DNA from 4 places in the Streptomyces sp. NPDC051051 genome. Region 4 is predicted to be linked to each of the others. Evidence: riboswitches for the same ligand, from Rfam matches in the RefSeq annotation. Region 4 holds a riboswitch; each other region holds the start of a gene.
What was found. Region 4 has a riboswitch for cyclic di-AMP ahead of AB0N31_RS07195 (transglycosylase family protein). Riboswitches for the same ligand answer to the same signal wherever they lie in the genome.
Positions count from the first base shown of each region.

Region 1: linked by a shared signal. The riboswitch ahead of AB0N31_RS15075 (LysM peptidoglycan-binding domain-containing M23 family metallopeptidase) and the one ahead of AB0N31_RS07195 (transglycosylase family protein) in region 4 are both predicted to bind cyclic di-AMP.
Region 2: linked by a shared signal. The riboswitch ahead of AB0N31_RS22340 (M23 family metallopeptidase) and the one ahead of AB0N31_RS07195 (transglycosylase family protein) in region 4 are both predicted to bind cyclic di-AMP.
Region 3: linked by a shared signal. The riboswitch ahead of AB0N31_RS29215 (NlpC/P60 family protein) and the one ahead of AB0N31_RS07195 (transglycosylase family protein) in region 4 are both predicted to bind cyclic di-AMP.

Region 1 covers NZ_JBFBCB010000016.1:129,106-136,804, reverse strand. Annotated here, with positions in the region: gene AB0N31_RS15095 (aspartate aminotransferase family protein) at 1-1,090, shown strand, start outside; gene AB0N31_RS15090 (XRE family transcriptional regulator) at 1,176-1,808, shown strand; gene AB0N31_RS15085 (DUF6126 family protein) at 1,805-1,927, shown strand; gene AB0N31_RS15080 (tyrosine-protein phosphatase) at 1,962-2,759, opposite strand; cyclic di-AMP (ydaO/yuaA leader) riboswitch at 3,283-3,475, shown strand; gene AB0N31_RS15075 (LysM peptidoglycan-binding domain-containing M23 family metallopeptidase) at 3,480-4,481, shown strand; gene AB0N31_RS15070 (DUF6250 domain-containing protein) at 4,775-5,488, shown strand; gene AB0N31_RS15065 (SGNH/GDSL hydrolase family protein) at 5,634-6,419, shown strand; gene AB0N31_RS15060 (TetR family transcriptional regulator C-terminal domain-containing protein) at 6,492-7,100, opposite strand; gene AB0N31_RS15055 (Glu/Leu/Phe/Val dehydrogenase dimerization domain-containing protein) at 7,142-7,699, opposite strand, start outside.
Region 2 covers NZ_JBFBCB010000030.1:1,020-8,718, forward strand. Annotated here, with positions in the region: gene AB0N31_RS22335 (aldo/keto reductase) at 1-17, opposite strand, end outside; gene AB0N31_RS22340 (M23 family metallopeptidase) at 252-1,286, opposite strand; cyclic di-AMP (ydaO/yuaA leader) riboswitch at 1,294-1,453, opposite strand; tRNA gene AB0N31_RS22345 (tRNA-Met) at 1,760-1,833, opposite strand; gene AB0N31_RS22350 (dihydrofolate reductase family protein) at 1,900-3,039, opposite strand; gene AB0N31_RS22355 (MarR family transcriptional regulator) at 3,200-3,721, shown strand; gene ribA (GTP cyclohydrolase II) at 3,861-4,586, shown strand; gene AB0N31_RS22365 (NUDIX domain-containing protein) at 4,501-5,211, opposite strand; gene AB0N31_RS22370 (DUF4406 domain-containing protein) at 5,208-5,570, opposite strand; gene AB0N31_RS22375 (DeoR/GlpR family DNA-binding transcription regulator) at 5,648-6,436, opposite strand; tRNA gene AB0N31_RS22380 (tRNA-Lys) at 6,639-6,714, opposite strand; gene AB0N31_RS22385 (amino acid permease) at 6,804-7,699, opposite strand, start outside.
Region 3 covers NZ_JBFBCB010000048.1:45,851-53,549, forward strand. Annotated here, with positions in the region: gene pcrA (DNA helicase PcrA) at 1-2,367, opposite strand, end outside; cyclic di-AMP (ydaO/yuaA leader) riboswitch at 2,599-2,774, shown strand; gene AB0N31_RS29215 (NlpC/P60 family protein) at 2,824-3,957, shown strand; gene AB0N31_RS29220 (hypothetical protein) at 4,101-4,253, shown strand; gene AB0N31_RS29225 (hypothetical protein) at 4,231-4,584, opposite strand; gene AB0N31_RS29230 (NlpC/P60 family protein) at 5,063-6,133, shown strand; gene AB0N31_RS29235 (response regulator transcription factor) at 6,144-6,884, opposite strand; gene AB0N31_RS29240 (PspC domain-containing protein) at 6,884-7,699, opposite strand, start outside.
Region 4 covers NZ_JBFBCB010000006.1:153,562-161,260, forward strand. Annotated here, with positions in the region: gene AB0N31_RS07170 (glycoside hydrolase domain-containing protein) at 1-545, shown strand, start outside; gene AB0N31_RS07175 (SurA N-terminal domain-containing protein) at 687-1,337, shown strand; gene AB0N31_RS07180 (nucleoside triphosphate pyrophosphohydrolase) at 1,387-2,370, shown strand; gene AB0N31_RS07185 (cytochrome P450) at 2,467-3,765, shown strand; gene AB0N31_RS07190 (transglycosylase family protein) at 3,947-4,969, shown strand; cyclic di-AMP (ydaO/yuaA leader) riboswitch at 5,174-5,356, shown strand; gene AB0N31_RS07195 (transglycosylase family protein) at 5,360-6,070, shown strand; gene eno (phosphopyruvate hydratase) at 6,402-7,688, shown strand.

The DNA.
Region 1 (7,699 bases), on a different contig from region 4:
GCCGCTGCCCGGACTGCTGGCCGAGAAGCTCCTCGCCCACAGCCCGCACCTGGACCGGGTCTTCTTCGGCAACAGCGGCACCGAGGCCGTGGAGACCGCGCTGAAGTTCGCCCGGTACGCCACCGGCAGACCCAGGGTCCTGTACTGCGACCACGCCTTCCACGGGCTGACCACGGGCTCCCTGTCGGTCAACGGCGAGGACGGGTTCCGGGACGGCTTCGCGCCGCTGCTGCCCGACACCGCCGTACCCCTCGGCGACCTCGACGCGCTGGCGCGGGAGCTGCGGAAGGGCGATGTGGCCGCGCTGATCGTCGAGCCGATCCAGGGCAAGGGGGTTCACGAGGCGCCGCCCGGCTACCTGCGCTCCGCCCAGGAGCTGCTGCGCCGCCACAAGGCGCTGCTCATCGCCGACGAGGTGCAGACCGGCCTCGGCCGGACCGGCGACTTCTACGCCCACCAGCACGAGGAGGGGGTCGAACCCGACCTGGTCTGCGTCGCCAAGGCGCTCTCCGGCGGCTATGTGCCGGTCGGCGCCACGCTCGGCAAGGACTGGATCTTCAAGAAGGTCTACTCGTCCATGGACCGGGTGCTGGTGCACTCGGCGAGCTTCGGGTCCAACGCGCAGGCCATGGCGGCCGGGCTGGCCGTGCTGTCCGTGATGGAGAACGAGCAGATCGTCGCGAACGCCCGCGCGACCGGGGAACTGCTGAAGTCCCGGCTCGCGGCGCTGACCGACACGTACGAGCTGCTCGCCGACGTGCGCGGGCGGGGCCTGATGATCGGCATCGAGTTCGGCAAGCCCCGCTCGCTGAAGCTGCGCAGCCGCTGGACCATGCTCCAGGCGGCCCGCAAGGGCCTGTTCGCGCAGATGGTGGTCGTCCCGCTGCTCCAGCGGCACCGCATCCTCACCCAGGTCTCCGGCGATCATCTGGAGGTGATCAAGCTGATCCCGCCGCTGGTCGTGGGGGAGCGGGAGGTGGACCGGTTCGTGGACGCCTTCACCGAGGTGATGGACGACGCGCACAAGGGCGGCGGGCTCGTCTGGGACTTCGGCCGGACGCTGATCAAGCAGGCGGTGGCCAACCGGTAGGGCGACCGGCGGACCCTCCCCGAGGGCTCTTTGCCTCTCAGGCAAGAAACTTGCCGCAGAGGCAAAGTTCCGGCTGAATGAAGGGATGAGCCACCCCACTTCCGAGGAGGCCGGGCCCGCTCCCGGGCCGGTGGACGACCTCGGCGTCGTCGCGCCGCAGCTGCGCGCCCTGCGCCGGCGCGCCTCCCTCACCCTGGAGGCCGCGGCCCGCACGGCCGGGCTGTCGCCGGCCCACCTCTCCCGGCTGGAGACCGGGCAGCGCCAGCCCTCGCTGCCGATGCTGCTCGCGCTCGCCCGTGTCTACGGTACGACCGTCTCGGAACTGCTCGGCGAGACGGTCGCCGACCGGGACGCCGTCGTGCGCGCCGCCGACATGGAGCCCACCCACGCGGGCGGCTGGACCTACCGGCAGTCCGGCGCCCCGGGGCGGGGCATGCAGGCACTGCACGTGCAGGTGCCCCACGGCTCGCAGGGCGACATCGTGCGGGTGCATCCCGGCGAGGAGTGGCTGCACGTCCTGCGCGGGCGGCTGCGGCTGCGCCTCGGGGACGCCACCCATCTGCTCGGGCCCGGCGACAGCGCGCACTTCGACTCGCTGACCCCGCACCGCATCGCCGCCCAGGACCCCGACGGGGTCGACCTGCTGTTCGTCCACACCCTGTTGCAGAGCCCGACGGCCGCACTGTGCCTCGGCCCCACCCCTGGAGAGACGCCATGACCGACATGGAGGAGAAGTTCCCCCGGAGCCTGTGGATCCGGCTGATCATCTACATCGCGGTGGGGCACCTCTTCGCCGGGTTCCTCTGGCTGCTGTTCGAGGTCGGCGCCAAGCAGTAGACGGCGGGGGAGACCGGACGCCGGGGGTGCCCGCTCAGTCGAGCAGGCGCTCCCGGAGCCGTTCGCGGGTCTCCGGGGCCAGACCGAGGCCCTGCTCCAGGTAGGCCTCGACGCCGCCCCAGGTGTCCTCGATGGTGTGGAACGCGGCCGCGAGGTACTCCGCACGGGCGTCGAAGAGGGGGCTCAGCAGCTCCATGACCTCGGGGGAGTACGCCTCGGGGGAGGTGCCGTTGCGGCGCACCTTGTAGCGGCGGTGCTTGGCGTTGGACTCCAGGTAGTCGGCCAGGATCGCCTCCTCCTCCACGCCCACCGCGAGCAGCGTCACGGCGATGGACAGACCGGCCCGGTCCTTGCCCGCCGCGCAGTGCATGAGCGCCGGGACGCTGTCCTCGGCGAGGGAGTGCAGCACGCGCGAGTGCTCGCCCGTGCGCTCCGTCATGATCGAGCGGTAGGAGGCGATCATCCGGCCGGCCGCCTTGCCGTCGCCGAGGATCTCCCGCAGCTGGTCGATGTCGCCGTCGCGGACCATCTTCCAGAACTCGGCTCCGTCCGCCGGGTCGGAGAGCGGCAGGTTCACATTGCGCACGCCCGGCAGCTCGACGTCCGGGCCCTCCAGCCTCTGGTCCGCCGCGTTGCGGAAGTCGAAGACCGTGTGCAGGCCCAGCGAGGCCAGGAACGCGGCGTCCTCGTCGGTGGCGTGCGCGAGATGTCCGCTGCGGAACAGCACGCCGTGGCGGACCCGCCGGCCGTCGACGGTCGGCAGGCCGCCCACGTCCCGGAAGTTGCGCACTCCGGCCAGCTCGGGCTCGGTCGACGGGATCTGCTGCGTCACGGGGGCTCCTCCCGGTCGTCGGTCCCGGCCGGCGCGGCTCGACGTGGCCACCGGAACACTTCCCTGACCATACGACATGGATGCCTGGGGCAAACGGGTCCTCGACCAGGCCTTCGAGACCTCCGCCGGCCCTGTTCGAACCGGGGGTCCGACGCGCGGGTCCGCCGGCGGAGGTCTCCCGGGAGGGCCGGTCGGGTGCGCACCCGGCGCACGGTGACCTTGATGTGTTGGTTATCCGCTCGTGCGACATCTGGGAGTTCTGTCCGAATTGAAGCCTTCATTCCAACTCGCTCTGGAATAAGGCGCTCTGGGGGCCTGTCACGTGAGCAGCGTCATATCCGTGACCCTGAGTCGCCCGTCATGCTCACGTAATACGGTTGTTTTCCAAGGCTGTTCATCGGAAAAGCGGCCTCTCGATTCACGGAAAGTGACCGGGAACTCCCACCGGGGATCAAGAGAAAGCCTCGACGAGCACAACCTTCGCTTGTCCCCGTGCGTCGTGGTCGCTTACGTTCCAGACCAATCCGGACGGACGCCCAATCCTGCCGCCGCCCGGAGCCCGCACACTCACCCGTGAACGGCAGGAGCGGGGGACCCACAGGCAGTACCGCCTGTTCCGGTCTCCGGAACGGCTAGGGGTACAGCCGCGCCCCGGCGCGGCCGGACATCTCCAGTCCGCACCCGACAGCTCACCTCGCAGGCGCCGGAGAGGAATTCGTCATGCCCGCCAAGGGTAAGCACCGCCGTCCGAAGCCCCAGCGCTTCACCCGCTCCATCGCCGCCGCCGGAACCGGCGGCGCCGCGCTCGCCCTCCCGCTCATAGGGGCCACCGGTGCGCACGCCGCACCGTCGCAGTCGGCGACGCAGGCGGTCTCCGCGGCTTCCGCGCTCTCCGCCGCTCCGGAAAAGGCCGTCCAGGCCGTTCCCGTGGCGCAGAAGTCCGCGAAGTCCACCACGACCTACACGGTGCGGTCCGGCGACTACCTCTCCAAGATCGCGGACGAGCAGGACGTCAGCGGCGGCTGGACCCGGCTCTACGCGGACAACCGCGAGGCCGTCGGGGACGACCCGTCGCTGATCCACCCGGGTCTGAAGCTGTCGATCGGCAAGAAGGCCGCGACGGGCACGGCCAAGTCGCCGTCCGTTTCGTCCGGTTCCTCCTCCTCGTCGAAGCGGCCCTCGGGCTCCACCGCGAAGTCGTCGGCGTCCTCGGGGTCGGCGGCGTCCTCGAAGTCGTCCTCCTCGGACTCCGCGAAGCCGTCCTCCTCGAAGGCGTCCACGACGCAGGCCGCCGAGAACACCACCGCCGCCACCGGCTTCGCCCTCCCGGTCTCCGGCGCGACCGTCGGCACCCCGTACAAGATGTCCGGCAGCATGTGGTCCAGCGGGTACCACACCGGTGTCGACTTCGTCGTCCCCACCGGCACCTCGCTCAAGGCCGTCGGCGCGGGCACGGTCGTCTCCGCGGGCTGGGGCGGCGCGTACGGCAACCAGGTCGTCATCAAGCTCGCCGACGGCTTCTACGCCCAGTACGCCCACCTGTCCTCGCTCTCCGTCTCGGCCGGCCAGTCCGTCTCCGCCGGTCAGCAGGTCGGCCTCTCCGGTGCCACCGGCAACGTGACCGGCCCGCACCTGCACTTCGAGATCCGCACCGGTCCCGACTACGGCTCGGACGTCGACCCGGTCGCCTACCTCCGCTCGCACGGCGTCTCCGTCGGCTGACGTACGGCTCGACCTCCCGCCCGACACGCCGCCGAAGGCCGGCCCCCGATCCCCGGGGCCGGCCTTCGGCGTTTCCGCATGCGCACCGGCACCGGCACGGCACCGGCGCCCGCGCGATCTTGCACGTTCGTGATCGTTCCATTGCGGTTGCGTGGCGGGCGGGCCAGGGGCGTCGACAGGCGGGGCGGGGTGGGGACACAGTGACCGGAAGGGCGGCAAGCGCTTTCTCCCGCGGTGCGCTCCGTCCGCCTCACGTCCTCCCGCGTCACCACGCCCTGAAGGAGCCGCATCCCATGACCACCACCCGCAGGGCCTTCGGCGCCCTGGCCGCCGGCGCCGCCCTGGCCGCCCTCGCCCCCGCGGCCGCCGCGAGCGCCGCGCCCCGCCACCGCCGCCCGATCGCCCACGACGACTTCCGCCGCGGCCTCGGCAAGTGGGCCGTCGAACTGGAGAAGGGCGGCACCGTCACCGCCTCCCGCGGCACCCTGGAGGTCGACGTGCCCGCCGGCGCGACGATCTGGTTCAAGGAGCGGCTCGAAGGGCCGTACGTCCTGGAGTACACGGCCACCCCGGTTTCCGCGGGCGGCGTCAACGACCGCGTCTCGGACCTCAACAACTTCTGGAACGCCGTCGACGCCCGTTCCCCGGACGACCTCTTCGCCACCGCGCGCGGCGGCGCCCTCGCCGAGTACGACCACCTCAGGACGTACTACGTCGGCTACGGCGCCAACGGCAACACCACCACCCGGCTGCGCCGTTACGTCGGCCGGGCGGGGGAGCGGCCGCTGCTGTCCGACTACACCGAGCCGCTGCTGGTGCCGAACGCGCCGCACCACGTCCGCATCGTCTCCGACGGCTCGACCGTCCGCTGGTGGAACAACGGGCGGCTCGTCTTCGACCACACCGACCCGGAGCCGTACACCGCCGGGCACTTCGCCTTCCGCACCACCTGGAGCCATTTCCGGATCGACGGCTTCCGGGTGTGGTCGTTGCACCGACACGGGTGACGAGGGCCTTATTCCCACATTGGCCAAGTCTTTAGGAGTGGCTTATCTCACCGCCCGTCAACCCCTGCCTACGGTCGCGTAAGTCACATTCGAAGGTGAATCATGAACGGCTGTGGCAGACGATTCGAAGAATGACGACAGCTCAGTGATCGGGTCGTACGTGGCGGTGGGGGACAGCTTCACCGAGGGCGTCGGCGACCCCGGTCCCGACGGGAGGTTCGTCGGCTGGGCCGACCGGTTCGCGGTACTCCTCGCGGACCGGCGGCCCGAAGGCGACTTCCGGTACGTCAACCTCGCGGTGCGCGGCAAGCTGCTCGACCAGATCGTGGAGGACCAGCTTCCGCGAGCGGTCGAGCTGGCACCGGACCTGGTCTCCTTCTGCGCGGGCGGCAACGACATCCTCCGGCCCGGCACCGACCCCGACGAGGTCGCCGAACGTTTCGAGCGGGCGATCGCGGCCCTCGCCGCGGTGGCCGGCACCGTGATGGTGACGACCGGGTTCGACACCCGTGGCGTCCCCGTGCTCAAGCACCTGCGCGGCAAGATCGCCACCTACAACGGACACGTGCGCGCCGTCGCCGACCGGTACGGCTGCCCGGTCCTCGACCTGTGGTCCCTGAAGTCCATCCAGGACCGGCGGGCCTGGGACGGCGACCGGCTCCACCTCGGGGCGGAGGGCCACACGCGTGTGGCGCTGCGCGCCGGTCAGGTCCTCGGCCTGGAGGTGCCCGCCGACCCGGAGCAGCCCTGGCCGCAGCTCCCGCCGCGCGGCACCCTCGAGATCCGGCGCGACGACGTGCAGTGGGCGCGCGAGTACCTGGTGCCGTGGATCGGGCGCCGGCTGCGCGGGGAGTCCTCGGGCGACCACGTGACCGCCAAGGGCATCCTCTCGCCCGACGACATCAAGATGCGGATCGCCGCGGTGGCGTGAGCCGACCGGCGCGACCGGCCGTTCCCGGGGAGCGGCCGGCCGCGCCGGTGCGCGGACCCGGCCGGTACGGCTTCAGCGATCCTGGGGTCCCGCCATCCCCAGTTCCCGGGTCAGCGCCTCCTCCACCCACTCCTGCGCGCGGCTCCGGGACACTGCGCCGTCGTAGGACGTGAGCTGTACGGCGAGGCCGTCGAGGAGGGCCGTCAGGCGCAGGGCCGTCCCGGCCGGGTCGGGACAGCGGAACTCGCCCGCGGCCACCCCCTCCGCGATCACCTCGGCGAGCGCCGCCTTCCACCGCCGGTCGAGATCGCGGGCGACCTCCCGCAGCGCGGGTTCGCGCAGCGACACCGCCCAGCCCTCGATCCACAGCCGCCAGCCCTTGGCCGGCCCGGTGGGGGCGTACCAGCGCACCGCCGACCGCAGCCGGCGCAGCGCGGTCGTCCGGCGGCCGAGCAGCTTGCGCAGATGGGCCAGGTCGCCCTCGGCGGCGTAGGCGAACGCGTCGGCGACGAGCCGCTCCTTGGTGGAGAAGTGATAGAGCACCAGCGCGTTGCTCACGCCGAGCGCCGAGGCCACGTCGGCGATCCTGACCGCCGCCACGCCCCGCGCCTCGATCTGCTCGATGGCCGCCCGCAGCAGTTCCTCGCGCCGCTCGGCCACACTCAACCGGACCCTTGCCACGCCGTCACCCTACACAGGGCCTGCGACCTGCGCGGACGCCGTCAGCGGTGGTGGCCGAAGCGCTCCGCGATGACCGGCAGCCGCTGCTCGGCGATGGCGTGCGCGGCCTGGCGAGGGGTCGTTCCGTCGGACTCCGCGCGCGCCAGTACGCGTTCCACCAGCGCGCGCATCGAGCGGCGCGTGTGGGCGAACGCCTCCCCGGCGTCCGCGCCGATGTCGCCGAACAGCGTCCACCACCACCAGGCGTTCGTCCCGGAGTTGACGACGACGTCCGGCAGCACGCTCACCCCGCGCGCGTGCAGCAGCTCCTCCGCCTCGGGCAGGACCGGCATGTTGGCCGCCTCGACGATCCAGCGCGCGGTGATCCGCGCCTGTTCCCGCGGCCCGATCGCGTACGACACGGCGGCCGGCACCAGCACCTCCGCCTCGGCCGACAGCCAGGCGTCGCCCGGGAGTTCGGCGAAGCCCGGGCGCAGCGCGCCGCGGTCGACGGTGCCGTGGGCGTCCCGCGCGGCCAGCAGCGCCTCCACGTCGAGGCCCGCCGGGTCGGCGATCGTGCCCTTGACGTCGGCGACGGCCACCACCGTCAGCCCCGCGCG
Region 2 (7,699 bases), on a different contig from region 4:
TTGCGCAGGGACGTCATGTCCGATGACAACACCCTGGCCGGAGGCGCGCATTCCGCGCCTCCGGCCAGGGTTCACGAACATCCGGGAAACATCCGGGCGTAGACCTCACCGACCCCCGTGACACTTCCCGGAAGACCTCGGGAGACCCGGCAGGGCCCCGAGGAGACTCTCAGGGACCGGCAGGGATCCCGAGGAGACTCTCGGGGCACCCGGCGGAGTCCGGGTCGCCGGGGAGCTTCTCCGGCGGCTTCTCAGGGGTTGAGTCCCTTGTCCCGGAGCCAGGCGGCCGGGTCGATGCCGGTGCTGCTGCCGCCGGGGTGGACCTCCAGGTGGAGGTGGGCCCCGGTGACGTTGCCCGTGGCGCCGACGCGGCCGATGATGTCGCCGGTGGCGACCTTCTGGCCGACGCTGACGCCGATGGAGGACTGGTGGGCGTACCAGATCTCGGTGCCGTCCTCGAGGGTGAGCACGGTCTTGTACCCGTACGACCCGTCATAGCCGGCGGAGGTGATGGTGCCGCTGTGCACGGCCTTGATGAGCGTGCCGGTGGGGGCGGCGAAGTCGAGGCCGGTGTGGTACCCGGAGGACCAGTAGGCGCCGGCCTGACCGAAGGTCGAGGTGATGGTGTACGAGGAGGTCGGCAGCGCGTACTGCTTGGCCAGTTCGGCGAGGCGCTCGGCCTCCGCCTTCTTGGCGGCTTCCTCTGCGGCCTTCTTCTTGGCGGCCTCGGCCTTGGCCGCGGCCTCCTTCTCGGCCTTGGCGGCGGCATCGGCGGCGGCCTTGGCCGCGGCGGCCTCGGCGGCCTCCTGCGCCTTGGTCTCCATCTGGGTCTGCTGCGACTCGGCCTGCGCCATGATCCGGTTGCGCAGCGCCTCTCCGGCGTCGGCACCGCTGTCGGCGCTGTCGGCGGCGACGGCCTCGGTGCCGAAGGCGCCGAAGGTGCTGAGCGCGGGCGCCGTCTCCTCGGGGGTGTCGTCGTCCGAGATGAGGGAACCCACCGAGGGGAGGTCGGGCATGGAGATGGAGACGGGCGACTTGCCGGTGTTGGCGCTGGCCATGCCGGCGCCGCCGACGGCGGCTATGACGCCGACGCCGAGAACGGTGGAGCTGCGGGCGAGTCCGCCGCGCTGCTTGGCGACGCGGTGCTTGCCGCGCACCGGACGAACGGAGTCCGCGGTGGGGTTCCATTCCTCCCAGGGGCCCTCGTCGGTACGGTAGGTGCCGTAGCCGAAGGTCTGCTGGCCGGGCACGGCGGGGGCTTCTGGGGCAGGCCGGTTGGACGCCACGCGGGCGTGCTCCTTTCCTTCCGTCGCCTACCGGGTTAGCTGACGGGTTCGGAGCGGGAAGGTCTCCTACGCGCGTATACCGGCCGTGACTGTACGGCGGCTTCCGCGCGATTCACCCCAAGTTGGTGGTTCCCCGGTTCCCTTGCGGGATTCGACGCGTGCGCGCGGAGCCGCCTCTTGTGACGGCTGGGACGACCGCGCTGCGTTATCGAACGTTAATAGACGCGGGGGCGGGATTCCAAGCCGTTCGGCTTGATCAACAACATTCATGGCCTGGACTTTCAGCCCAGGACCGATGAAAAACGGGCGAGTTGACCGGCCGCCCGAACGGTTCAGCGGTCACCGGGGTTTTGATGGTGACTCAGATGTTATGCGCAGGGCTCCGAGGCGTTCACCGTCCGTGACGGGAAGGATCGCCCTGACGCACCGAGGGCCGGAATCCCGTGATCAGGATTCCGGCCCTCGGCCTTGAGTAGCGGGGACAGGATTTGAACCTGCGACCTCTGGGTTATGAGCCCAGCGAGCTACCGAGCTGCTCCACCCCGCGTCGGTGTGACACCAGTCTACGCCACGCGGGGGACGCTCAGAACCACGGTCGGCCCCGGAGGACCGGTCAGGGGGTCCGGCGGAGCAGATGGCCGTTGGGCGCCTTCGCCTGCTCCTCGTACTCGGGAAGGACGACGACGTCCGCGCCCGCCGCGGCCAGCAGGCCGCTCCCGTCGGCGTCGGTGACGAAGGTGTCCGGCTCCCGCCAGGCCGTCACGACCCGGCGCACGCCCGCGTCGAGGATGAGACGGGCGCACGGGGCCGGCCGGGAGGAGCGCCGGGCGCAGGGTTCCAGGCTGCTGTAGACGGTCGCGCCGGCCAGCCGGGGGTCGGCGGGGTCGATCTTGGCGAGGGCCGCCTCCTCGGCGTGGACGACGGGATCGCCCGCCTCGCGGGAGTGGCCGCGCGCCAGCTCCGTGCCGTCGGCCGCCACCACGACCGCGCCGACGCTGAACGCGGTCCGCGACGGCGGGCAGGCGACGGCCAGCTCGCAGGCGAGGGCCAGCCAGTGCCGGTCGGCGGCGGCGGGCAGCGGCCCGGTACCGGGCGCGGTGGGCTCGTACGACATGAGGACCACGTCCTCGATGCGCCGGGTCCCCACCAGCCGCAGGCGTCCGCCCTGATAGCCACCGGGGCCGAACAGCCGGGGCGCGTCCGGGTCGCCCACGAACAGGGGGGCCAGGACGAGCTGGAGTTCGTCGGCGAGGCCCTCCTGGAGGAGCTGGGTGTGGATCGTGCCGCCGCCCTCGACCATGAGGCGCCGCACGCCCCGCACGTCGTGGAGGTGTTCCAGGAGCCGGCGCCAGTCGAGGCCGGGGCCCAGCGGGACGACGTCCGCGGCAAGGCCGAGGGCACGGGCGCGGTCCGCACCGGCGTCGGTGGTGAGGAGGACCTTCTCCCCGCCGGTGTGCCAGAACTGCGCCGCCGGGTCCAGCTCGCCGGTCCCGCTGACCGTGACCTTGAGGGGGTACTCCGGTTTCCCGGCGGCCACCCGGGCGGCGCGGCGGACGGGCGAGTTGACCAGCAGGCGTGGATTGTCGGCGCGGATCGTGCCGGCCCCGACCAGGATGGCGTCGACGGAGGCCCGCACCTCGTCGACCCGGTCGAAGTCGGCCGGGCCGGACAGCAGCAGCCGGTCGGGGCCGGTGTCGTCGAGGTAGCCGTCGAGCGAGACGGCGGCGGACAGCAGGACGTACGGGTACGGCATCGGCGCGGGTCTCTCCGGGGTCGGGGTCGGTGAACGGGCGGGGACGGGGTCCGGCGGCACGGCGGGGCCCGTCTCGGGGTCGGTGGACGGCGGTGCCCGGTGCGAGGGCGGTGACCCGGACGGGCTTGGTTCAAGTTTGAAACAAAACTACACTGGCCGCATGACGACCCGCTGGCTCTCCCCCGAGGAGCAGCGCGCCTGGCGCGCGTACATCGCCGGATACCTCCTCCTGGAGGACGCGATCGACCGGCAGCTCCAGCAGGAGGCCGGCATGCCCCACGCCTACTACTCCATCCTCGCCCACCTCTCCGAGGCGCCGGAGCGGCGGCTGCGCATGACCGACCTGGCGGAGCACCTGAAGGCCACCCGCAGCAGGCTGACGTACGCCGTGACGCGGCTCGAGAAGGACGGGCTGGTGCGACGCGAGGACTGCCGGTCGGACAAGCGGGGAAGCGTCGCGGTCCTGACGGACGCGGGCATGGCGGTCCTGGAGAGCGCGGCGCCCGGTCACGTCGAGACCGTGCGCGGCCTGCTCTTCGACCGGCTCACGCCCGAGCAGGTGGGACAGCTGGAGGAGATCTTCACGCAGGTCGCGCGGGGTCTCCAGGGAGGCGGCGGCGAGGCCGCGCCCGAGGATCCGCCGTGGCGCCGGCGCTCCTCGCCCTGTTCCGGGGCGTCGTGAGCCGACGGCCCCGCCCGTGAGCCACCGCACCATTCCATTGCTTCAAATTTCAAGCATGCGGTAGGGTCACGAACAGGAGATCTGCTTCAAATCTGAAGCAGAAGCCGTGCGCACTGTCCCCCGGACCCGGAGAACCCGCATGCTCGACACCCCCGCCGCCACCCGGCGTGCCCGCGTCCGGGTACCGCTGCGCTTCCACGACGGCTACTCGGTGGACGCCGAACTCGTCACCTTCCACGGCCTCGCCGACGGCCAGGAGCACGTCGCCGTCGTCCTCGGCGACCCCGGCCCCGTCCCGCTCGTCCGGCTGCACTCCGAGTGCCTGACCGGCGACGTCCTCGGATCCGCCCGCTGCGACTGCGGCCCGCAGCTGCGCGAGGCGGTCGAGCGCATCGCCGACCGCGGCGGAATCCTGCTCTACCTGCGCCAGGAGGGCCGCGGCATCGGCCTCTACAACAAGCTCGACGCGTACGCCCTCCAGGACCAGGGCCTCGACACCTACGAGGCGAACGCCGCCCTCGGGCTGCCGGAGGACGCCCGGGACTACACCGCCGCCGCCCAGATGCTGCGCGCCCTGGGCGTCACGGAGCTGGACCTGCTGTCCAACAACCCCGACAAGGCCGAGCAGCTCCGCGGACGGGGCGTCGACGTCCGCGACCGCGTGCCCACCGGCGTCTTCACCACCCCGCACAACGTGCGCTACCTGCGGGCCAAGGTCCTGACGACCCGGCACACCCTGCCCCTGGCCGACCTGACCGAACGCACCGAGTCCACCGAACTCACGAGTCGGGACGCGACCGGCTCTCCCCCGCCGGCCGGCTCCGGCCGAACGGCCCGTCCAGCGCCGCCCATTGGAGCAGCATGATGGTCTTCGCGTCGGCGATCCCGCCGGTGCGGACCAGGGCGAGCGCCTCGGTGAAGGGCAGTTCCACGACCGTGATGTCCTCCCCCTCGGCCGCGAGGCCGGCCCGCTCCACGCCGGGCGCCGAGCCGTCGTAGGGGGCGGCGAAGAAGCTCAGGCGTTCGGTGACCGAGCCGGGGCTCATGAAGGCGTCGAAGACGTGCTCGACCTCGTGGACGGTGCGGCCGGTCTCCTCCACCGCCTCGCGGCGGACCGCCTCCCGCGGGTCGTCGCCGTCCAGCAGTCCGGCCGCGGTCTCCAGCAGCATGCCGTCGGGGTGGCCGTTGACGTACGCGGGCAGCCGGAACTGACGGGTGAGCAGGACCGTGCGCCGGTCGGGGTCGTAGAGCAGGATGGTCGCGCCGTCGCCGCGGTCGTAGGTCTCGCGCCGCTCGCGGCTCCAGTGGCCGTCACCGTGCCGGTAGTCGAAGGTGGTGCGGCGCAGCACCGACCAGTCGCAGGCGAGCACCTCGACGTCGACGACGCGCACGCGCGCGTTGCCCGTCAGGTCGCGGCCCTGGCGGTCGAGTCCGGTACGGCCGCGGGGGTCGGGGACGTCGATGCCCGGCCGGCCCGTCGGGGCGGTCATCGGGTGCCGCCGGCGGCCGGCACGTCGGCGAGGTCCGCGTAGACGTCCTTGCCGCGCGCGTGCGCCCGCTCCACCATCCGGTCCGCGCCCGGTGAGGGGCCGCCGATCCGCAGGACGGCGTCGCAGCGGTCCAGGAGTCGCTCGGCGACGGGGTGGAAGAGTTCGTCGAAGAGCGGGTCGCCGGGACCGCCGCTGCCCGCCGTCTCCAGCAGGGGCAGTGCCAGCGCCTCGCCGGTGACCGGCAGGTGCCCGGCCCGGAACAGGACGAGGGCGGTCTCGTTCATGGCCCGTACGTTCGCGGCGAGCTTCGCGGGGTCGTCGCCGGTGCCCGAACGGTACGGGCCGGCGACGAGGATCATCAGGGGCGGGTGGGACACGGGCTCACTCCTCGGCTCGGTGGGCGGACGGACGTCCTGGACCAGCGGTGGACCGGCGCTCAGACCAGCAGCGTCTCCACGCCGGCCTCGCGCAGCGCCCGGAGGGTCTCCGGGCCCGCGGGGTGGGTGTCGGGGCCGGCCGCCGCGCCGTCGGTGACGAAGGCGTGGACGGCGTCGAGCGGGGCGACCCGGTTGAAGGCGCGCACGCCCAGCTTCGTCGCGTCGGCCACCGCGACCGTGCGGTCCGCCTGGCCGAGCCCCACCCGTTTCACGGCCGCGTCGTCGAGCGAGAACTCCGACCAGCCGTGCCCGGCGTGCACCCCGCCGATGGACATGACGAACAGGTCGAAGGCGAGGGACTCCAGGGTCCGCAGTGCCAGCGGCCCCACCAGGGACCGCTCGCCGGGCCGCGAGCGGCCGCCGACGACCAGCAGTTCGACGCCGGGCCGGTCGGCCAGCCGTACCGCCGCCTGGAGACTGAGCACCGCGACCGTCAACGGCCCGCGCGCGGCGAGGTGTTCGGCCACGTGCACGGTGGTGGTCCCGGCGTCCAGCAGCACCCGCGTCCCCGGCTCCACCAGGTCGGCGACGGCCGCGCCCAGCCGGTCCTTGGTCGCGCCCTGCCACGCCTCCCGCGCGTCGAAACCGGCGCCCTCCTCGCGGGCCCGCGCGGGTACGGCCCCGCCGTGGACCCGGCGCACCAGGCCCTGTTTCTCCAGCGCGTCGAGGTCGCGGCGGACGGTCATCTCGGACACCCCGAGCCGTTGCGCGAGTTCGGCGACGGACACCTGCCCCGCGGCTCCCTGGACGAGCCGCAGGGTCAGGTCCAGACGGTCGGCGACTCCCATGAGGTCATTTCTATCATCTGAATGTGAGAACTCACATTTGTTTGTGAGATCCGGCGTTCCCGCGTCCCCGGCCCCCACCGGCACCGCCGTGGTGATCGCCGCCGGCCCGACCGGCAACGCGGCCGAGGTCGTCGTCAACGGCCGACCGGTCCCCGGGAACGCCGGAGCCCCCGCGCCGGAAGACTCCGGTGCGGGGGCTCTCTGGTAGGCCCTGTGGGACTCGAACCCACAACCAATGGATTAAAAGTCCACTGCTCTGCCAATTGAGCTAAGGGCCCAGGCGATGTTGCCTCCCCGAGCATAGCCGGAGGTGGCCGTGTCGCCGATCGGGTATCGGGACACGGCCGCGCCGTGCGGCGAAGACCGGTCACGGATCGACCGGCTCCGCCGTCATCTCCGCCGCCTCGCGGGGGACCACCTGCCCGTCGACGGGCCTGAGGAACCAGTGCCGCGCCGAGGCGAACCACCACACGGCCGCGAAGCCGAGGACGACCAGGACGGCCACCGGGGCGTAGTTGAAGGTCTCCGAGGTCACCGGGGAGACCTGGGGGAGCATGAACAGGACGGTGATGACGCCCACCCAGAGGACGGAGATCACGCCGATCGTCCGGGACCACCGGCCCAGGTGCCAGGGGCCGCGGGCGAAGTCGTCGCCCTTGCGCAGCCGCAGCAGGGTCGGGATGACGTAGGCGATGTAGAGGCCGATGACGGCGATGGAGGTGACGGCCGCGTACGCCGTGACGTTGATGAGGTAGGGCAGGCCCAGCAGCAGCGCGCCGCCGGCCGCGAGCCAGACCGCCGCCACGGGGGTCCGGGTGCGCGGGCTGACGGTGCGCCAGAGCCGCGAGAAGGGCAGGGCCCCGTCGCGGGAGAAAGCGTAGATCATGCGGCTGTTGGCGGTGACGGAGGCCATCCCGCAGAACAGCTGCGCGCCGATCACGACGAGGAGCAGCAGTTTGCCCGCCGTGGCGCCGAGTGCGTCGAGGAGGATCTGGGCGGGCGGGGCGCCGGTCGGGGAGCCGAGGGCGCCGTCGTAGGACTGGATGGCGAAGGTGAAGCCGAGGAGCAGGACGAAACCCGCTATCCACGAGGTCCAGATGGACCGCACGATGCCCCGGGGGCCCGCGGTCGACGCGTCGTGGGTCTCCTCGGTCATGTGGGCGGAGGCGTCGTATCCGGTGAAGGTGTACTGGGCCATCAGCAGGCCGAGGGCGACGACGTAGACGCCGCTGCCCCAGCCGGTGTTGTTGACGAACTCGCCGA
Region 3 (7,699 bases), on a different contig from region 4:
GAACTGGTCGTGGGTGACGCGGTCGCCGACGGCCAGGGCGATCACCGGCTTCTCCGCGGTGCGCCGCGTGGCGAAGCCGGACGCGCCGGCCGCCGAGGAGCGCGATCGGGACGACGACAGCGAAGCCGCCACCCCGGACACCGGGCCGGAGGACACGGGCGAGGTCGCCCCCGTCCGCTTCCAGTCCACGTGCACGGCCGGGATCTCCTCCAGGAACCGCGAGGGCGGGTTGTACGACGGCTGCCCCCAGGCGCTGCGCAGCGCCGAGCGCGTCAGGTAGAGCCGCTCCCGCGCGCGGGTGATGCCGACGTAGGCCAGGCGGCGCTCCTCCTCCAGCTCCTTGGTCTGGCCGAGGGCGCGCATGTGCGGGAACACGCCGTCCTCCATGCCGGTGAGGAAGACGACCGGGAACTCCAGGCCCTTGGCGGTGTGGAGGGTCATGAGCGTGATGACACCGGAGCCGTCCTCGCCCTCGTCCGGGATCTGGTCGGAGTCGGCGACCAGCGCGACCCGCTCCAGGAAGTCGGAGAGCGAGCCGGTCGCCTCGCCCTCGCCGGACTCCTGCTCGAACTCCAGGGCCACGGCGGCGAGTTCCTGGAGGTTCTCGATACGGGTCTCGTCCTGCGGATCGGTGGAGGCCTGCAACTCGGCCAGGTAGCCGGTGCGTTCGAGCACGGCCTCCAGGACGGTCGCCGGTCCCGCGCCAGACTCGACGACCGTGCGCAGCTCCTCCATCAGCGTGTTGAACCGCTTGACGGCGTTCGTGGAGCGCGCGGCCATGCCGTAGGCCTCGTCGACGCGCTTGAGGGCCTGCGGGAAGCTGATCTTCTCGCGCTGGGAGAGGGCGTCGATCATCGCCTCGGCGCGCTCGCCGATGCCGCGCTTGGGCACGTTGAGGATGCGGCGCAGCGGGACCGAGTCCTCGGGGTTGGCGAGGACGCGCAGGTAGGCCAGGACGTCCCGGACCTCCTTGCGCTCGTAGAAGCGGACGCCGCCGACGACCTTGTAGGGCAGGCCGACGCGGATGAAGACCTCTTCGAAGACGCGGGACTGGGCGTTGGTCCGGTAGAAGACGGCGACGTCACCGGCCTTGGCCTTGCCCGCGTCCGTGAGGCGGTCTATCTCGTCGGCGACGAACTGTGCCTCGTCGTGCTCGGTGTCGGCGACGTAGCCGGTGATGCGCGCACCCTCGCCCGCATTGGTCCACAGGTTCTTGGGACGGCGGGACTCGTTGCGCTCGATGACGGCGTTGGCGGCGGTGAGGATCGTCTGGGTGGAGCGGTAGTTCTGCTCCAGCAGGATCGTGGTGGCGTCCGGGTAGTCCTCCTCGAACTGGAGGATGTTGCGGATGGTCGCCCCGCGGAAGGCGTAGATCGACTGGTCGGCGTCGCCCACGACGCACAGCTCGGCGGGCGGCAGGTCGTCCGCGTTCCGCGGTACGTCCACCGGCTGTTCGACGGAGCCGACGAGCTCCCTGACCAGGGCGTACTGGGCGTGGTTGGTGTCCTGGTACTCGTCGACGAGGACGTGCCGGAAGCGGCGCCGGTAGTGCTCGGCGACGTCGGGGAAGGCGCGCAGGAGATTGACCGTCGTCATGATCAGGTCGTCGAAGTCGAGGGCGTTCGCCTCGCGCAGCCGCGACTGGTACATGGCGTAGGCCTGCGCGAGGGTCTTCTCGAAGCCGTCGGCGGCCCGGGCGGCGAAGTCCTCCTCGTCGATCAGCTCGTTCTTGAGGTTGCTGATCTTGGCGCTGAAGGACTTGGGCGGGAAGCGCTTGGGGTCGAGGTCGAGGTCGCGGCAGACCAGGGCCATCAGGCGCTTGGAGTCGGCGGCGTCGTAGATCGAGAACGACGAGGTGAAGCCGAGCCGCTTGCTCTCACGGCGCAGGATGCGCACGCACGCGCTGTGGAAGGTCATCACCCACATCGCGTTCGCCCGCGGGCCGACGAGCTGCTCGACGCGCTCCTTCATCTCGCCCGCGGCCTTGTTGGTGAAGGTGATCGCGAGGATCTGGCCCGGATGGACATGCCGCTCGGCGAGGAGGTGGGCGATGCGGTGGGTCAGCACGCGCGTCTTGCCCGAGCCGGCACCGGCGACGATGAGCAGCGGGGTGCCGGAGTGGACGACGGCCGCGCGCTGGTTCTCGTTGAGCCCCTCCAGGAGTGCCGCCGCGTCGATCGGGGGGCGCGGGGCGCCGTCGCGGTAGTGGGTGTCCCGGTCCGGCGGCACGTCGAACTTCCCGCCGAACAGATCGTCCGGAACCGGTTCCGGAGAGTGATCGTCCTCGGGCGGTGGCGGGGGTTCCTCGTCGTGGCCGCGGGGGGCCTGGAGGTCCGCCAGGAAGCTGTCGTCAAAGAGGCTGCTCATCGCTCTCCGAGTCTAGGCCGCCCCACCGACAACCCGAGGCCGTCCGGGAAACATCCCGACCCCTCACCTTCCGGCGCCCCCCTTGCACCGTCGGTGACCGCGGACGGCAAACCGTCCGGAGGTCACGAAAATGTATCGGGCATATCACCCACCAACCTTCACAGGGGGCACACCAGTTGGCTACCGTGCCGGGCAGGCCGCTCGACCCCTTCCGGCGAACCTCGCCGGGCCGCGCGGCCTCCGCCGAGTCCGGTGCGCCCCGCGGCAGCCGGAGCCGGGGACCCACCGAGACCTTGGGGTGAATCGGCTCACTCCCCTCCGGGGAGGACGAGCCGTAGGGCAACCCTTCCGAAGCATCCTCGCCCGAACCCGACAGCTAACCCGGTAGGCGGAAACTGGAAGGAGTCGCCTCCCTTGGCGTCGCAGCACCGCAAGCCGCGTCCCGCGAGCACGCGCATGGCAGGCATCCGTACGCCCGCTCTCGCCACCGCCGCCCTCACCTCGGTGGCCCTGCTCTCGCAGACGGCCACCGCCGCCCCCTCCACCGACGACAGGCCGAGCCTGGAGGAGGTCGAGAAGAAGGTCGACGACCTCTACCGCCAGGCGGAGTCGGCCACCGAGAAGTACAACGCCGCCAAGGAGAAGGCGACCAAGCAGCGCAAGAAGGTCGACACCCTCCTCGACGACGTCGCGCAGCGCGCGCAGAAGCTCAACGACGCGCGCGAGGAGCTGGGAACCTACGCCGCAGCCCAGTACCGCACCGGCGCCTCCGCCCCCGACACGGCGACCCTCCTGCTCGCGGACTCCCCGCAGGACTACTTCGACCAGACGCAGCTGATGGGGCGGGTGACCGACCGCCAGAAGGGCGCGGTCGACGACTACTTCGCCGACCAGGCGGAGACGATGAAGAAGCGCCAGGAGGCCTCCCAGAGCCTCCGGACGCTGACCGACTCGCAGAACGACCTGAGGACCGCCAAGGCCGCCGTCCAGAAGAAGCTCGGCTCCGCCCGCGCGCTGCTGTCGCAGCTGACGGCCGAGGAGAAGGCGCGACTGGCGAAGATCGAGGAGCGGAAGCGGCAGGAGGCCGCCCGCAAGGCCGCCGAGCTGGCCGAGCAGCAGGCGGCGCAGACGGCGGCCGCGCAGCAGGAGAGCGCCGGCGCGTCGGATCCGGCGGGCACCGGCACGTCGACGCCCTCGTCGTCCCCCTCCACGTCCACGGACTCCTCGTACGCCACCAAGGCCGAGAGGGCGCTGGCGTTCGCCCGCGCGCAGATCGGCAAGCCGTACGTGTGGGGTGCGACCGGTCCGGACTCCTACGACTGCTCCGGTCTCACCCAAGCCGCCTGGAAGGCCGCCGGCGTCTCCCTGCCGCGCGTCACCTACGACCAGGTGAACGCCGGCACGACGGTCTCCCTCTCCGCCGCGCAACCCGGTGACCTGGTCTTCTTCTACGCCGACGTCACCCACGTCGGCATCTACATAGGCAACGGCATGATGATCCACGCCCCGAAGCCCGGCGCGTACGTGCGCGAGGAGTCGATCTACTACGACGGGGAGTCGTCGATCCACAGCGTGGTGCGCCCGGCCTGACGGGAGTGCCGCGCGCGGGGGCGGGCGTCGTCCTGCGCCCCCGCGCGCGTCCTGGGGAAACCTCCGTACGCTCCCTGGCATCGGCGGCGTGCCCCGCACCGGACGCGCCGCCGGGTGACCGTGTTCCCCCTGGGATGACGGCGGTGGCGACGCTGTGGGTCGCCGTCGTCGGCGTGCCGTGGCTGCAGGGCTCCGGGGAGGTGCTGCTGTGGGTCGCGGTGGCGGCGTGGCCGGCCGTCGCGGCGGGCGCGGTCGCGGACGGGCGGGCGTCGCTCAGGTCCAGAGCACCGCGATGAAGACGTTGGCCACGGTCAGCAGGCCGACCAGGCCGAACAGGGGCTTCTCCACCCGCTCGTCGTCCCGCTTCACGTAGACGAGGCCGAGGATCACGATCAGCAGGGCCAGCTTCACCCCGATCTTGATGTTGTTGACCGCCTGGTCGTCCGCCTGGTTGAGGCCGACCAGGATCACGCCGGTGACCAGCATCGTCGCGGCACCGTGCAGCATCGCGGGGACGAAGCGGGCCGTGCCCTGCCCCATCGCCTTCAGCTGCGTGAGGAAACCGCCGAGCAGCGCGGCGATGCCGACGATGTGCAGGCCGACGAAGAGGTGGATGAGTAGGTCCATGAGGCCGGATGCTAGCCACCGGGCCGGACACCTCCCGACACCGGCCCGCACCCACCGCCCCCTCGGGCACCTGCGCGCCGCATAGCAGCGTGCCGCTCCGGGGCGCCCCGGATTCACCGCATCGGTCGGCCCGCCGCGTGAAGTCGACGACCTGGGACCGGCGGTAGGGCCACTTCCGGTCACCCGGCAGTCCGCTCCTGTCACTTCCGTACATCGCGTCACCGGACCGGCCCGAACGGGCTTAGCGTCCTCCCCCAGGTGACCGGCTTCCCACCGCCGCCCGGCCCGGGGCGGCAGCCGGACACCACCGCCGAGAGTCCGGCGGCGTTCCGCTCCCCCGTGCGGGCGTCGCCGGGCGCGTCAGCCGCACCGCGCGGCCGTGCGTCCGCTCCCCCCGGCGGCCGAGGCCCGTCCCCGCGGCCCCGGTCCCCGGCGGCCGTACCGACGAGGCGGTCGACGAAAGGACGTGCAGTCCCACGTGGCAGCGCACCGCAAGCCCCGTCAGCGTTCGGCCGGCGGCCACACGGCCCGCGCGGCGGCGACCATCGCCCTCGCCGGTGTGGCCGGCGCGACCGCCTTCGACGGGATCGGGCACGCCGAGCCGAACCCCACCCCGGCACAGGTGAAGGCCAAGGTGGACAAGCTGTACCAGGAGGCCGAGGCCGCCACCGAGAAGTACAACGGCGCCCAGGAGAAGGCGAAGGCCGCCGAACGGCGCCTGGAGACGCTGCGCGACGAGGCCGCGCGCAAGGAGGCCCGGCTCAACACGGCCCGCGAGGCGCTGGGGACGATGGCCGCGGCGCAGTACCGCGGCGGCGGCCTCGACCAGGCGGTGCAGCTCGCACTCTCCGACGACCCCGACCAGTACCTCGACAACGCCGCCTTCGCCGAACGGGCGGGCGACCGCCAGTCCGCCGCCGTCACCCGGGTCGGCAGGCAGCTGCGGGAGATCGAGCAGCTGCGCGGCGCCGCCCGCGTCCAGCTGACCTCACTCAAGACGCGGCAGGCGGAGCTGAAGCGGCACAAGAAGACGATCACCGACAAGCTGGGTGCGGCGCGGCGCCTGCTGAACCGGCTCACGGCCGAGGAACGGGCGCGGCTCACCGCGGACACGGGCGGCGGGACGGATACCCGTGCCTCACGGACCTCGGCGGGAGCCCGTGCCGACCTGCCCGCCCCCGGCGCGGCCACCGCGACCGGCTCCCGCGCGGCGGCGGCCGTCTCCTACGCCTACGCCAAGCTGGGCAGCCCTTACGTGTGGGGGGCGACCGGCCCGCACGCCTTCGACTGCTCGGGCCTGGTCCAGGCGGCTTACCGCTCGGCGGGCGTCTCCCTGCCCCGCACGACGTACGCCCAGATCGACGCCGGGCGCCGCGTCTCCCGCTCCGAACTCCGGCCGGGCGACCTGGTGTTCTTCTACCCCGGCATCACCCATGTCGGGCTCTACATCGGCGGCGGCAGGATGATCCACGCCCCGAACCCGTCGGCCCCGGTGCGCGTGGCACCGATCGACGAGATGCCGTACGCGGGGGCCACCCGGGTGGTCTGAGGCTCCCCCGTCACACCAGCCGTCGGGCCGTCGCCCAGCGGGTCAGCTCGTGGCGGTTGGACAGCTGGAGCTTGCGCAGCACCGCCGAGACGTGGGACTCGACCGTCTTCACCGAGATGAACAGCTGCTTGGCGATCTCCTTGTAGGCGTAACCGCGTGCGATGAGGCGCAGCACCTCGCGCTCGCGCTGGGTGAGGCGGTCGAGGTCCTCGTCGACCGGCGGGGCGTCGGTGGAGGCGAAGGCGTCCAGGACGAACCCGGCGAGCCGCGGCGAGAAGACCGCGTCGCCCTCCTGGACGCGGAAGACGGAGTCGACCAGGTCGGTGCCGGTGATCGTCTTGGTGACGTAGCCGCGGGCGCCGCCGCGGATGACGCCGATCACGTCCTCCGCGGCGTCCGAGACGGACAGAGCGAGGAAACGCACGGGCCGCTCGGCGTCGCTCATCAACGGGGCGCAGCGGCGCAGCACTTCGACGCCGCCGCCGCCCGGAAGATGCACGTCGAGCAGGACGACCTCGGGCCGGGTCGCGGTGATGACCGTGACCGCCTGGTCGACGTCGGCGGCCTCGCCCACGACCTCCACACCGGTCTCCTCGGTCCGGCCGATCTCGGCCTGCACGCCCGTGCGGAACATGCGGTGGTCGTCGACGAGGACCACCCGCACGTGCCGTCCGGTGCCGCCCTCGCCGTGCGCGGGCGCAGCCGCCGGGGCCGCCCCCGTCGTGCCGTTCGTCTCGGTCGGGTCGCTCATCACTTCTCCGCCCTCTCCATCTCCAGCTCGACCTCCGTGCCGCCGCCCGGGACCGCCCGGAGCCGCGCCGTGCCGCCGTTGCGCTCCATGCGGCCGATGATCGATTCTCTGACGCCCATCCGGTCGGCGGGTATCGAATCGAGGTCGAAGCCGGGACCGCGGTCCCGGACGGACACGAAGACCGTCCTGCCCTCGACCTCGGCGTAGACCTGTACGGCGCCGCCCTCGCCACCGTACTTGGCGGCGTTCACCATCGCTTCGCGCGCGGCCTGCATCTGCGCGGTCAGCCGCTCGTCGAGCGGGCAGTCGCCGACGACCACGACCTCCAGGGGGACGCCGTGCTTGTCCTCCACCTCGGCGGCGTGGCGCCGGACCGCGTCGGCGAGGGCGGTGGGCTCGTCCGCCTCGTCCTTGCCGGTGCCCTCCGGCTTGTACAGCCAGGTGCGCAGGTCGCGCTCCTGGGCGCGGGCGAGGCGGCGCACCTCGCCCGCGTTCTCCGCGTTGCGCTGGATCAGGGTCAGGGTGTGCAGCACCGAGTCGTGCACATGGGCGGCGACCTCGGCCCGCTCCTGTGCGCGGATGCGCATCAGTCGCTCCTCGGACAGGTCCTGCGTCATGCGCACCAGATAGGGCCCGGCGAGCAGGGTGATGCCGACCAGGACGGCGAGGGCCGCCTGCAGGACCGAGCCGAGGTGGGCGGCGGAGCCCTGGAGGACGAAGATGCCGGAGACGCCCGCGGTGACCAGCAGGACACCGGCGCCGGCGCGCAGCAGCGTGAGCGTACGGCGTCGGCGGCCGACCTCGACCCAGCGGGC
Region 4 (7,699 bases):
CGGTCGACGCGGCCGGCTGGAAGCTCATCCCGCTCTACGTCGGCGCCCAGCCGCCCTGCCAGACCGGTACCAGCCCCGAGAAGATCAGCGCCGCCACCGCCGCCTCCCTCGGCGCCACCGACGCCGCGGACGCGGTCGCCAGGGCCGCCGCGCTCGGCATGAAGGCCGGCAGCCCGATCTACCTCGACATGGAGCCGTACGACATCACGAACAAGGCGTGCAACGACGCCGTGCTCACCTACGTGCGCTCCTTCACCAAGACCCTGCGCGCCAAGACCTACCGGGCCGGCTACTACGGCTTCAGCAGCTCCAGCGCCAAGGCGATCGCCACCGCGACGAACAAGACGGACCTGCCGGGCAACCTCTGGTACGCGCTGTGGGACAAGCAGAACACCACCACCGCGGACTGGCCGTGGGCCGCGACGCAGTACACCGACCACAGCCGCGGCCACCAGTACATGGTCAACAGCAAGGAGACCCGCGGCGGTTACACGATCACCGTGGACCGCGACGCGTGGGACGCCCCGGTCGCCCTCGTGGGCTGACCCCGTACGGGTGCGGGCGCGGCGGTGCCCGAAGTCCCGGTGAATCGTTGGTCCAATGGGTTGGCCCCAGCCGCACCACTGCCTACCATCGATCACCGCAAGACTTTGTGCACCGCCGCACAATCTCCTCGGGAGGCTTCCTTGCACCGCCGTCGTCGCACCGCGCTCCTGCTGTCCGCCGCGATCGTCGTGGCGGGCCCCCTCCTCACGGCCTGCGGGAACGAGGCCCATCCCGGAGCGGCGGCCGTCGTCGGCGGCCAGCGGATCACCGTCTCGCAGCTGGAGAGCCGGGTGAGCGAGGTGCGCGAGGCGCAGCGCGCCGCCGTCCCCGACGAGACCCAGTACGCCCAGGCCATCGCCCGTACCGGCACCCTCACCCGCGACACCCTGCACGGCATGGTCCTCGACCGGGTGCTGCACCGTGCCGCCGAGGACGCGGGCGTCACCGTCAGCCGCAAGGAGGTCCAGGCGATGCGGGCCGGCCTGGAGCAGCAGGCGGGCGGCGCCAAGGGCCTGGAGACCACCTGGCTCCAGCAGTACGGCATCCCGCCGCAGCGCCTCGACGAGAACCTCCGCCTCCAGCTGGAGGCCCAGAAACTCGCCACGGAGCTCGGCACCGACACCAGCCGGCCCGAGTTCTGGAACGCCCTGTCGAAGGCGTCGAAGGAACTCGACGTCGACCTCAACCCGCGCTACGGCGACTGGGACGTGCAGAAGGTCAGCCGCGTCGACGCCAGGACACCGTGGGTCCGCGACGTGACGACGGCGTCCCAGCCCCCGCAGACGGCCTGACCGTCCGGCACGGCCGGGGGCCGTCGGCGGGTTGGGTTACGTTCGGGGAGTGAACGAAACGAGTCCCGAAGGCGCCCCGGCCCCCGGCCGCGTCGTCCTGCTCACCACCAGTCACCGGGTCGCCCCCGGCCTGCTGTCCTGGCCCGCCTGGCAGGCGCTGCGCGAGGCCGACCGGGTGATGTGCGCGGACGGCACCCATCCCCAGCTGCCGTACCTGCGCGAGGCCGGCATAGCGGTGGCGGAGACCGCCCCCACCGCCGAGGACCTCCTCGCGGCCTGCGCCGGCGGCCGCACGGTCGTCGTGGTGGCGACCGGCGAGGGGGAGCCCGCCCTGACCGACGGCCTGGCCCGCCTGGCCGGCTCCGGCCGCGTGACCATGCCCGACCTGGAACTGCTCCCCGCCTCCTACGACCTCCCCGGCGCCCGCCTCCTCGACCTCGTGCAGGTCATGGACCGCATCCGCGCCGAGTGCCCCTGGTCCTCCCGGCAGACCCACCAGGGCCTCGCCAAGTACGGCATCGAGGAGGCGTACGAACTCGTCGAGGCCATCGAGGACGGCGACCGCGACGAACTGCGCGAGGAACTGGGCGACGTCCTCCTGCAGGTCGTCTTCCACGCCCGCATCGCCGAGGAGCACGAGGAGGCCCCGTTCTCCGTCGACGACGTCGCGGGCACGATCGTCACCAAGCTCATCCACCGCCACCCGCACGTCTTCGGCGACGCCACCGCGACCACCCCCGAGGAGGTCAAGGAGCACTGGCTGCGCACGAAGGCGGTCGAGAAGCGCCGCGAGTCGGTCACCGACGGCATCCCCCTCCACCAGCCGGGCCTGGCCCTGGCGGCGAAGCTCGCGTCGAGGGTCCGCTCGGCGCACCTGGAGGTGCCGCTCCCGGCGGCGGAGGGCATCGGCTACGAACTGCTCGCCCTGGCGGCCCGCGCGGAGGCGGAGGGCGTGGACCCGGAGGCTGCCCTGCGAGCGGCGGCCCGCACCTATCGGGACGCGATCCGCTCGGCCGAAGGAGTGGGGGAGTAGGGCGGCGGCCCGTCGGGACCCCGCGATGCGGCAGCCGCGGGCCGTGGCCGCGCCGGGCCGGCGCGGCCGTCGCCCGGTCCCGGTTACCGTCGGGGAGTGACCCAGCAGCCCGCACCCGAGCCGTCCGCGCCAGCCCTGTTCACCTGGGAGTTCGCCACCGACCCCTACCCCGCCTACGCCTGGCTCCGCGAGCACGCGCCCGTGCACCGCACGCGGCTGCCCAGCGGTGTGGAGGCCTGGCTGGTCACCCGGTACGCCGATGCCAAGCAGGCCCTCGCCGACCAGAGGCTCAGCAAGAACCCGGCGCACCACGACGAGCCCGCGCACGCCAGAGGCAGGACCGGCATCCCCGGTGAGCGCAAGGCCGAGCTGATGACGCATCTGCTGAACATCGACCCGCCGGACCACACCCGGCTGCGACGCCTCGTCAGCAAGGCGTTCACGCCCCGCCGGGTCGCCGAGTTCGCGCCCCGCGTGCAGGAGCTGACGGACGGGCTCATCGACCGGTTCGCGGAGCGGGGCACCGCCGACCTCATCCACGACTTCGCCTTCCCGCTCCCCATCTACGCCATCTGCGACCTGCTCGGCGTTCCCCGCGAGGACCAGGACGACTTCCGGGACTGGGCGGGCATGATGATCCGGCACGGCGGGGGCCCGCGCGGCGGTGTCGCCCGGTCGGTGAAGAAGATGCGCGGCTACCTCCTGGACCTCATCCACCGCAAGCGCCTGGAGCTTCCCGCGGATCCGGCCCCCGGCGAGGACCTCCTCTCGGGTCTGATCCGCGCCTCCGACCACGGTGAGCACCTCACCGAGAACGAGGCCGCCGCCATGGCCTTCATCCTGTTGTTCGCCGGGTTCGAGACGACGGTCAACCTGATCGGCAACGGCACCTACGCCCTGCTGACCCACCCCGGGCAGCGCGCCCGCCTCCAGGACTCCCTGGCCGCGGGCGAGAGCGGCCTCCTGGCGACCGGCGTGGAGGAACTCCTGCGCTACGACGGCCCGGTGGAACTCGCCACCTGGCGGTTCGCCACCGAGCCCCTGACCGTCGGCGGGCAGGACATCGCCCCCGGCGACGCCGTCCTCGTCGTCCTGGCGGCCGCCGACCGGGACCCGGAGCGGTTCGCCGACCCGGACGTCCTCGACCTGTCCCGCCGCGACAACCAGCATCTGGGCTACGGCCACGGCATCCACTACTGCCTGGGCGCCCCCCTCGCCCGCCTGGAGGGACAGACCGCGCTGGCCACCCTCCTGACCCGGCTGCCCGATCTGCGACTGGACGCCGACCCGGCCGACCTGAGGTGGCGCGGCGGTCTCATCATGCGCGGACTGCGCACCCTGCCCGTGCGGTTCGGCCCGGCCGTTTCCGGTGAACCCCCCGCAGCCGTCCGCTGACCATCCGTTATGTGCCCGGACGGCGAAGCAGAAGTGACCATTCCTCACTTCTGTGATCTTCACGTGATCTGCGCGGCATTAACTTGTGACAAGTGATCGTCTGCCGATACGTTCACCTGTCAGCGCGGCGCCCCCCTTTCGCGGCCCGCGCAAGCACTGCTGTCTCGAGAAAGGCCCTTGCATGCTCTCCGGGAACGGTCGACACCGGCGCCCCCGCCAGGCTCCGGCCCTCCTCGTCGCGGCCGGCGTGACCGGCTCCGCGATCGCCATCCCGCTGCTCGGCGCCACCGGCGCGAGCGCGGCCGACGGCACGGTGTGGGACACGGTGGCGGAGTGCGAGTCCGGCGGCTCCTGGAGTGCCGACCAGGGCAACGGCGAGTACGGCGGTCTGGCACTGAGTCAGGACGACTGGGAGGCTTACGGCGGACTCGACTTCGCCGAGCGCCCCGACCTGGCCAGTCGCAACCAGCAGATATCCGTCGCGCAGAAGGTCCTCGCCGACCGGGGCGTCGGCGCCTGGGGCACCTGCGGGCTGACGTCCGGGCTCAGCAAGGAGAACGGCGCGGGCAACCTGGACACCGGGGTGGCGGACGACCCGTCCGGCTCCTCCGTGTCGTCCGGCTTGTCCGACCTGTCCAAGGGGTCGTCCGGCTCCTCGAACTCCTCGGGCTCCGCGGACTCCTCGGACGGCAAGACGGCATCGTCCTCCCCGTCGACCGAATCCTCCCCGGATGCCACGGACGAGACCTCTCCGTCCGCTTCGTCCTCTTCCTCCGGTAAGCCGGACAGCTCCTCGAAGTCCGATGTGCCGACGGCCGCGGACGCGGGCACCTCGGGAGCGGACGGCAGCTCGCCCACGGCCACCCCCGAAGTGGACGACTCGGACAAGTCGGTCCAGGAGGCGGGCTCTTGGAGCCTCGTCGACACCGGCTCCCTCGCCTCCGGCCGTCACCGCGGCACCTCCGCCGACGAGGTCGTGCCGGACGGCACCACCACCGCATCCTCCGGCCGGCACGCCGCGGGCACCTCCGGCAGCGCGGTGGGCACCTACGTCGTGCGCGACGGCGACTCCCTCGTCTCCATCGCCGACTCCCTTGACCTCGACGGCGGATGGCGCGCCCTCTACGCCGAGAACAGGGACGCCATCGGCGCCGACCCGAACAACATCGCCCCCGGTCAGACGCTCGACACAGGGGTGGAATAGGGCGGAAAAACGGGAAAAGCAGCGGGAGTTCACGTCACACTTCGCGCTGAATGTCCGTTTTGATCAAAGTGTGGGATGAGTCTCAGAAGGCGTGATCGTCTTTGAAATTCGGCCGAGCGCGTGTCTACGGTCGTGACCGCTCGGCAATCCGAGCCCCGGCTGTCGCAACGCCGAATCCTGCCAGTGGCAGCCCGGGAACAGTCGTCGCGTCAAGCGCCGTAGGCAGGAGCGGGGGACCCAAGGTAAGTGCCGTAACGGTCGGCTGACCGGAACGGCTCGGGGTGAAGCCACGCCTCCCCGGGAGCAGTGCTCCCGGACGGGAGTGGCCGGGCAACTCACACGGCCCGAACCCGACAGCTCACCTCGCAGGCGTCGGTGAGGGGATCCACCATGCTGTTTTCCGCCAAGGGCAAGCACCGCCGTCCGTCCAAGGCCACCCGCGCCGCCGCGCTCGCCGGGGTCACCGGTGTCGCCATCGCCGCCCCGCTGATGGCGGCCGGCAACGCCTCCGCCGCCACCGCCTCCGAGTGGGACGCGGTCGCCCAGTGCGAGTCCGGCGGCAACTGGTCCATCAACACCGGCAACGGCTACTACGGCGGCCTGCAGTTCTCCGCCTCCACCTGGGCCGCGTACGGCGGCACGCAGTACGCCGGCACCGCCGACAAGGCCTCGAAGTCCCAGCAGATCCAGATCGCCGAGAAGGTCCTCGCGGGCCAGGGCAAGGGTGCCTGGCCGGTCTGCGGCGTGGGCCTGTCCGGCGCCGCGTACAACGGCGGCTCGGCTTCCACCGGCTCGTCCACCGGCGGCTCCTCGGCCGGCTCCTCCTCCTCGGAGACCACCACCCGCTCCACCGAGAAGCAGAGCGCCTCCCGCTCCGCCGAGCGCCCGGCGGCCAAGTCCCAGAAGACCGTCACCACCCCGACCGGCAAGAAGGTCGAGAAGGGCGACGGCGAGTACAAGGTCGTCACGGGCGACACCCTCAGCTCCATCGCCCAGGCGCAGGGCGTCGAGGGCGGCTGGGCCAAGCTGTTCGAGCTGAACAAGGACATCGTCCAGGACGCCGACCTCATCTACCCGGGTCAGCAGCTGCACCTGAAGTGACATCCGGCTCCCGGCCGGACCACAGCCCCCTCGCAGCCGAGCCCGTCACGCTGAGGGCCTCGTGAGGGAGCCCCCGTCCCCGCGGTCCCCCCGCCCCGGTGCGTGTTCCCCCGTACGCACCCGGGCGGGGTTTTCTTTTCCCGTTCGCCGCCTTCTGTTGGCCACCCTCTTTGTTCCGGGCTGAAACAATGGGTACCGTCTCCCTGTCCACGGGACGGTCGGTCGGCCGACCGACGCCCCGAGGCGGTTAGGCTCTAGTCGCAAGGCTCAGCAAGGGCTCGTCACGGCCCGCTCGTGCCCCGCACAACCAGCGTCACATCCCAAGAAGGAGATGCTCGTGCCGTCCATCGACGTCGTCGTAGCCCGGGAAATCCTGGACTCCCGAGGCAACCCCACGGTCGAGGTCGAGGTCGGCCTCGACGACGGCAGCACGGGTCGTGCCGCCGTCCCCTCCGGCGCCTCCACCGGCGCCTTCGAGGCCATCGAGCTTCGCGACGGTGACCCGAACCGCTACCAGGGCAAGGGCGTCGAGAAGGCCGTCCTGGCCGTCATCGAGCAGATCGGCCCCGAGCTGGTCGGCTACGACGCCACCGAGCAGCGCCTGATCGACCAGGCCATGTTCGACCTGGACGCCACCGACAACAAGGGCTCCCTCGGCGCCAACGCCATCCTCGGCGTCTCCCTCGCCGTCGCCCACGCCGCCTCCGAGGCCAGCGACCTCCCGCTCTTCCGCTACCTGGGCGGCCCGAACGCGCACCTGCTGCCCGTTCCGATGATGAACATCCTGAACGGCGGCTCGCACGCCGACTCCAACGTGGACATCCAGGAGTTCATGATCGCCCCGATCGGCGCGGAGTCCTTCTCCGAGGCCCTGCGCTGGGGCGCCGAGGTCTACCACACCCTCAAGAAGGTGCTGAAGACCAAGGGCCTGTCCACCGGCCTGGGCGACGAGGGCGGCTTCGCCCCGAACCTGGAGTCCAACCGCGCCGCGCTCGACCTCATCATCGAGGCCATCAAGCAGGCGGGTTACGTCCCCGGCGAGCAGATCGCGCTCGCGCTCGACGTCGCCGCGTCCGAGTTCTACAAGGACGGCGTCTACGAGTTCGAGGGCAAGTCCCGCTCGGCCGCCGAGATGACCGAGTACTACGAGGAGTTGGTCTCCGCGTACCCGCTGGTCTCCATCGAGGACCCGCTGTACGAGGACGACTGGGCCGGCTGGAAGGTCATCACCGACAAGCTGGGCGACAAGGTCCAGATCGTCGGCGACGACCTCTTCGTCACCAACCCGGAGCGCCTGGCCCGCGGCATCGAGGAGGGCTCCGCGAACGCCCTCCTGGTCAAGGTCAACCAGATCGGCTCGCTGACCGAGACGCTGGACGCCGTCGAGATGGCCCAGCGCAACGGCTTCAAGTGCATGATGTCCCACCGCTCCGGCGAGACCGAGGACGTCACCATCGCCGACCTCGCCGTCGCGGTGAACTGCGGCCAGATCAAGACCGGCGCCCCGGCCCGCTCGGACCGCGTCGCCAAGTACAACCAGCTGCTGCGCATCGAGGAGATCCTCGACGACGCCGCGGTGTACGCCGGCCGCAGCGCCTTCCCGCGGTTCAAGGGCTGAGCCGCACGGCA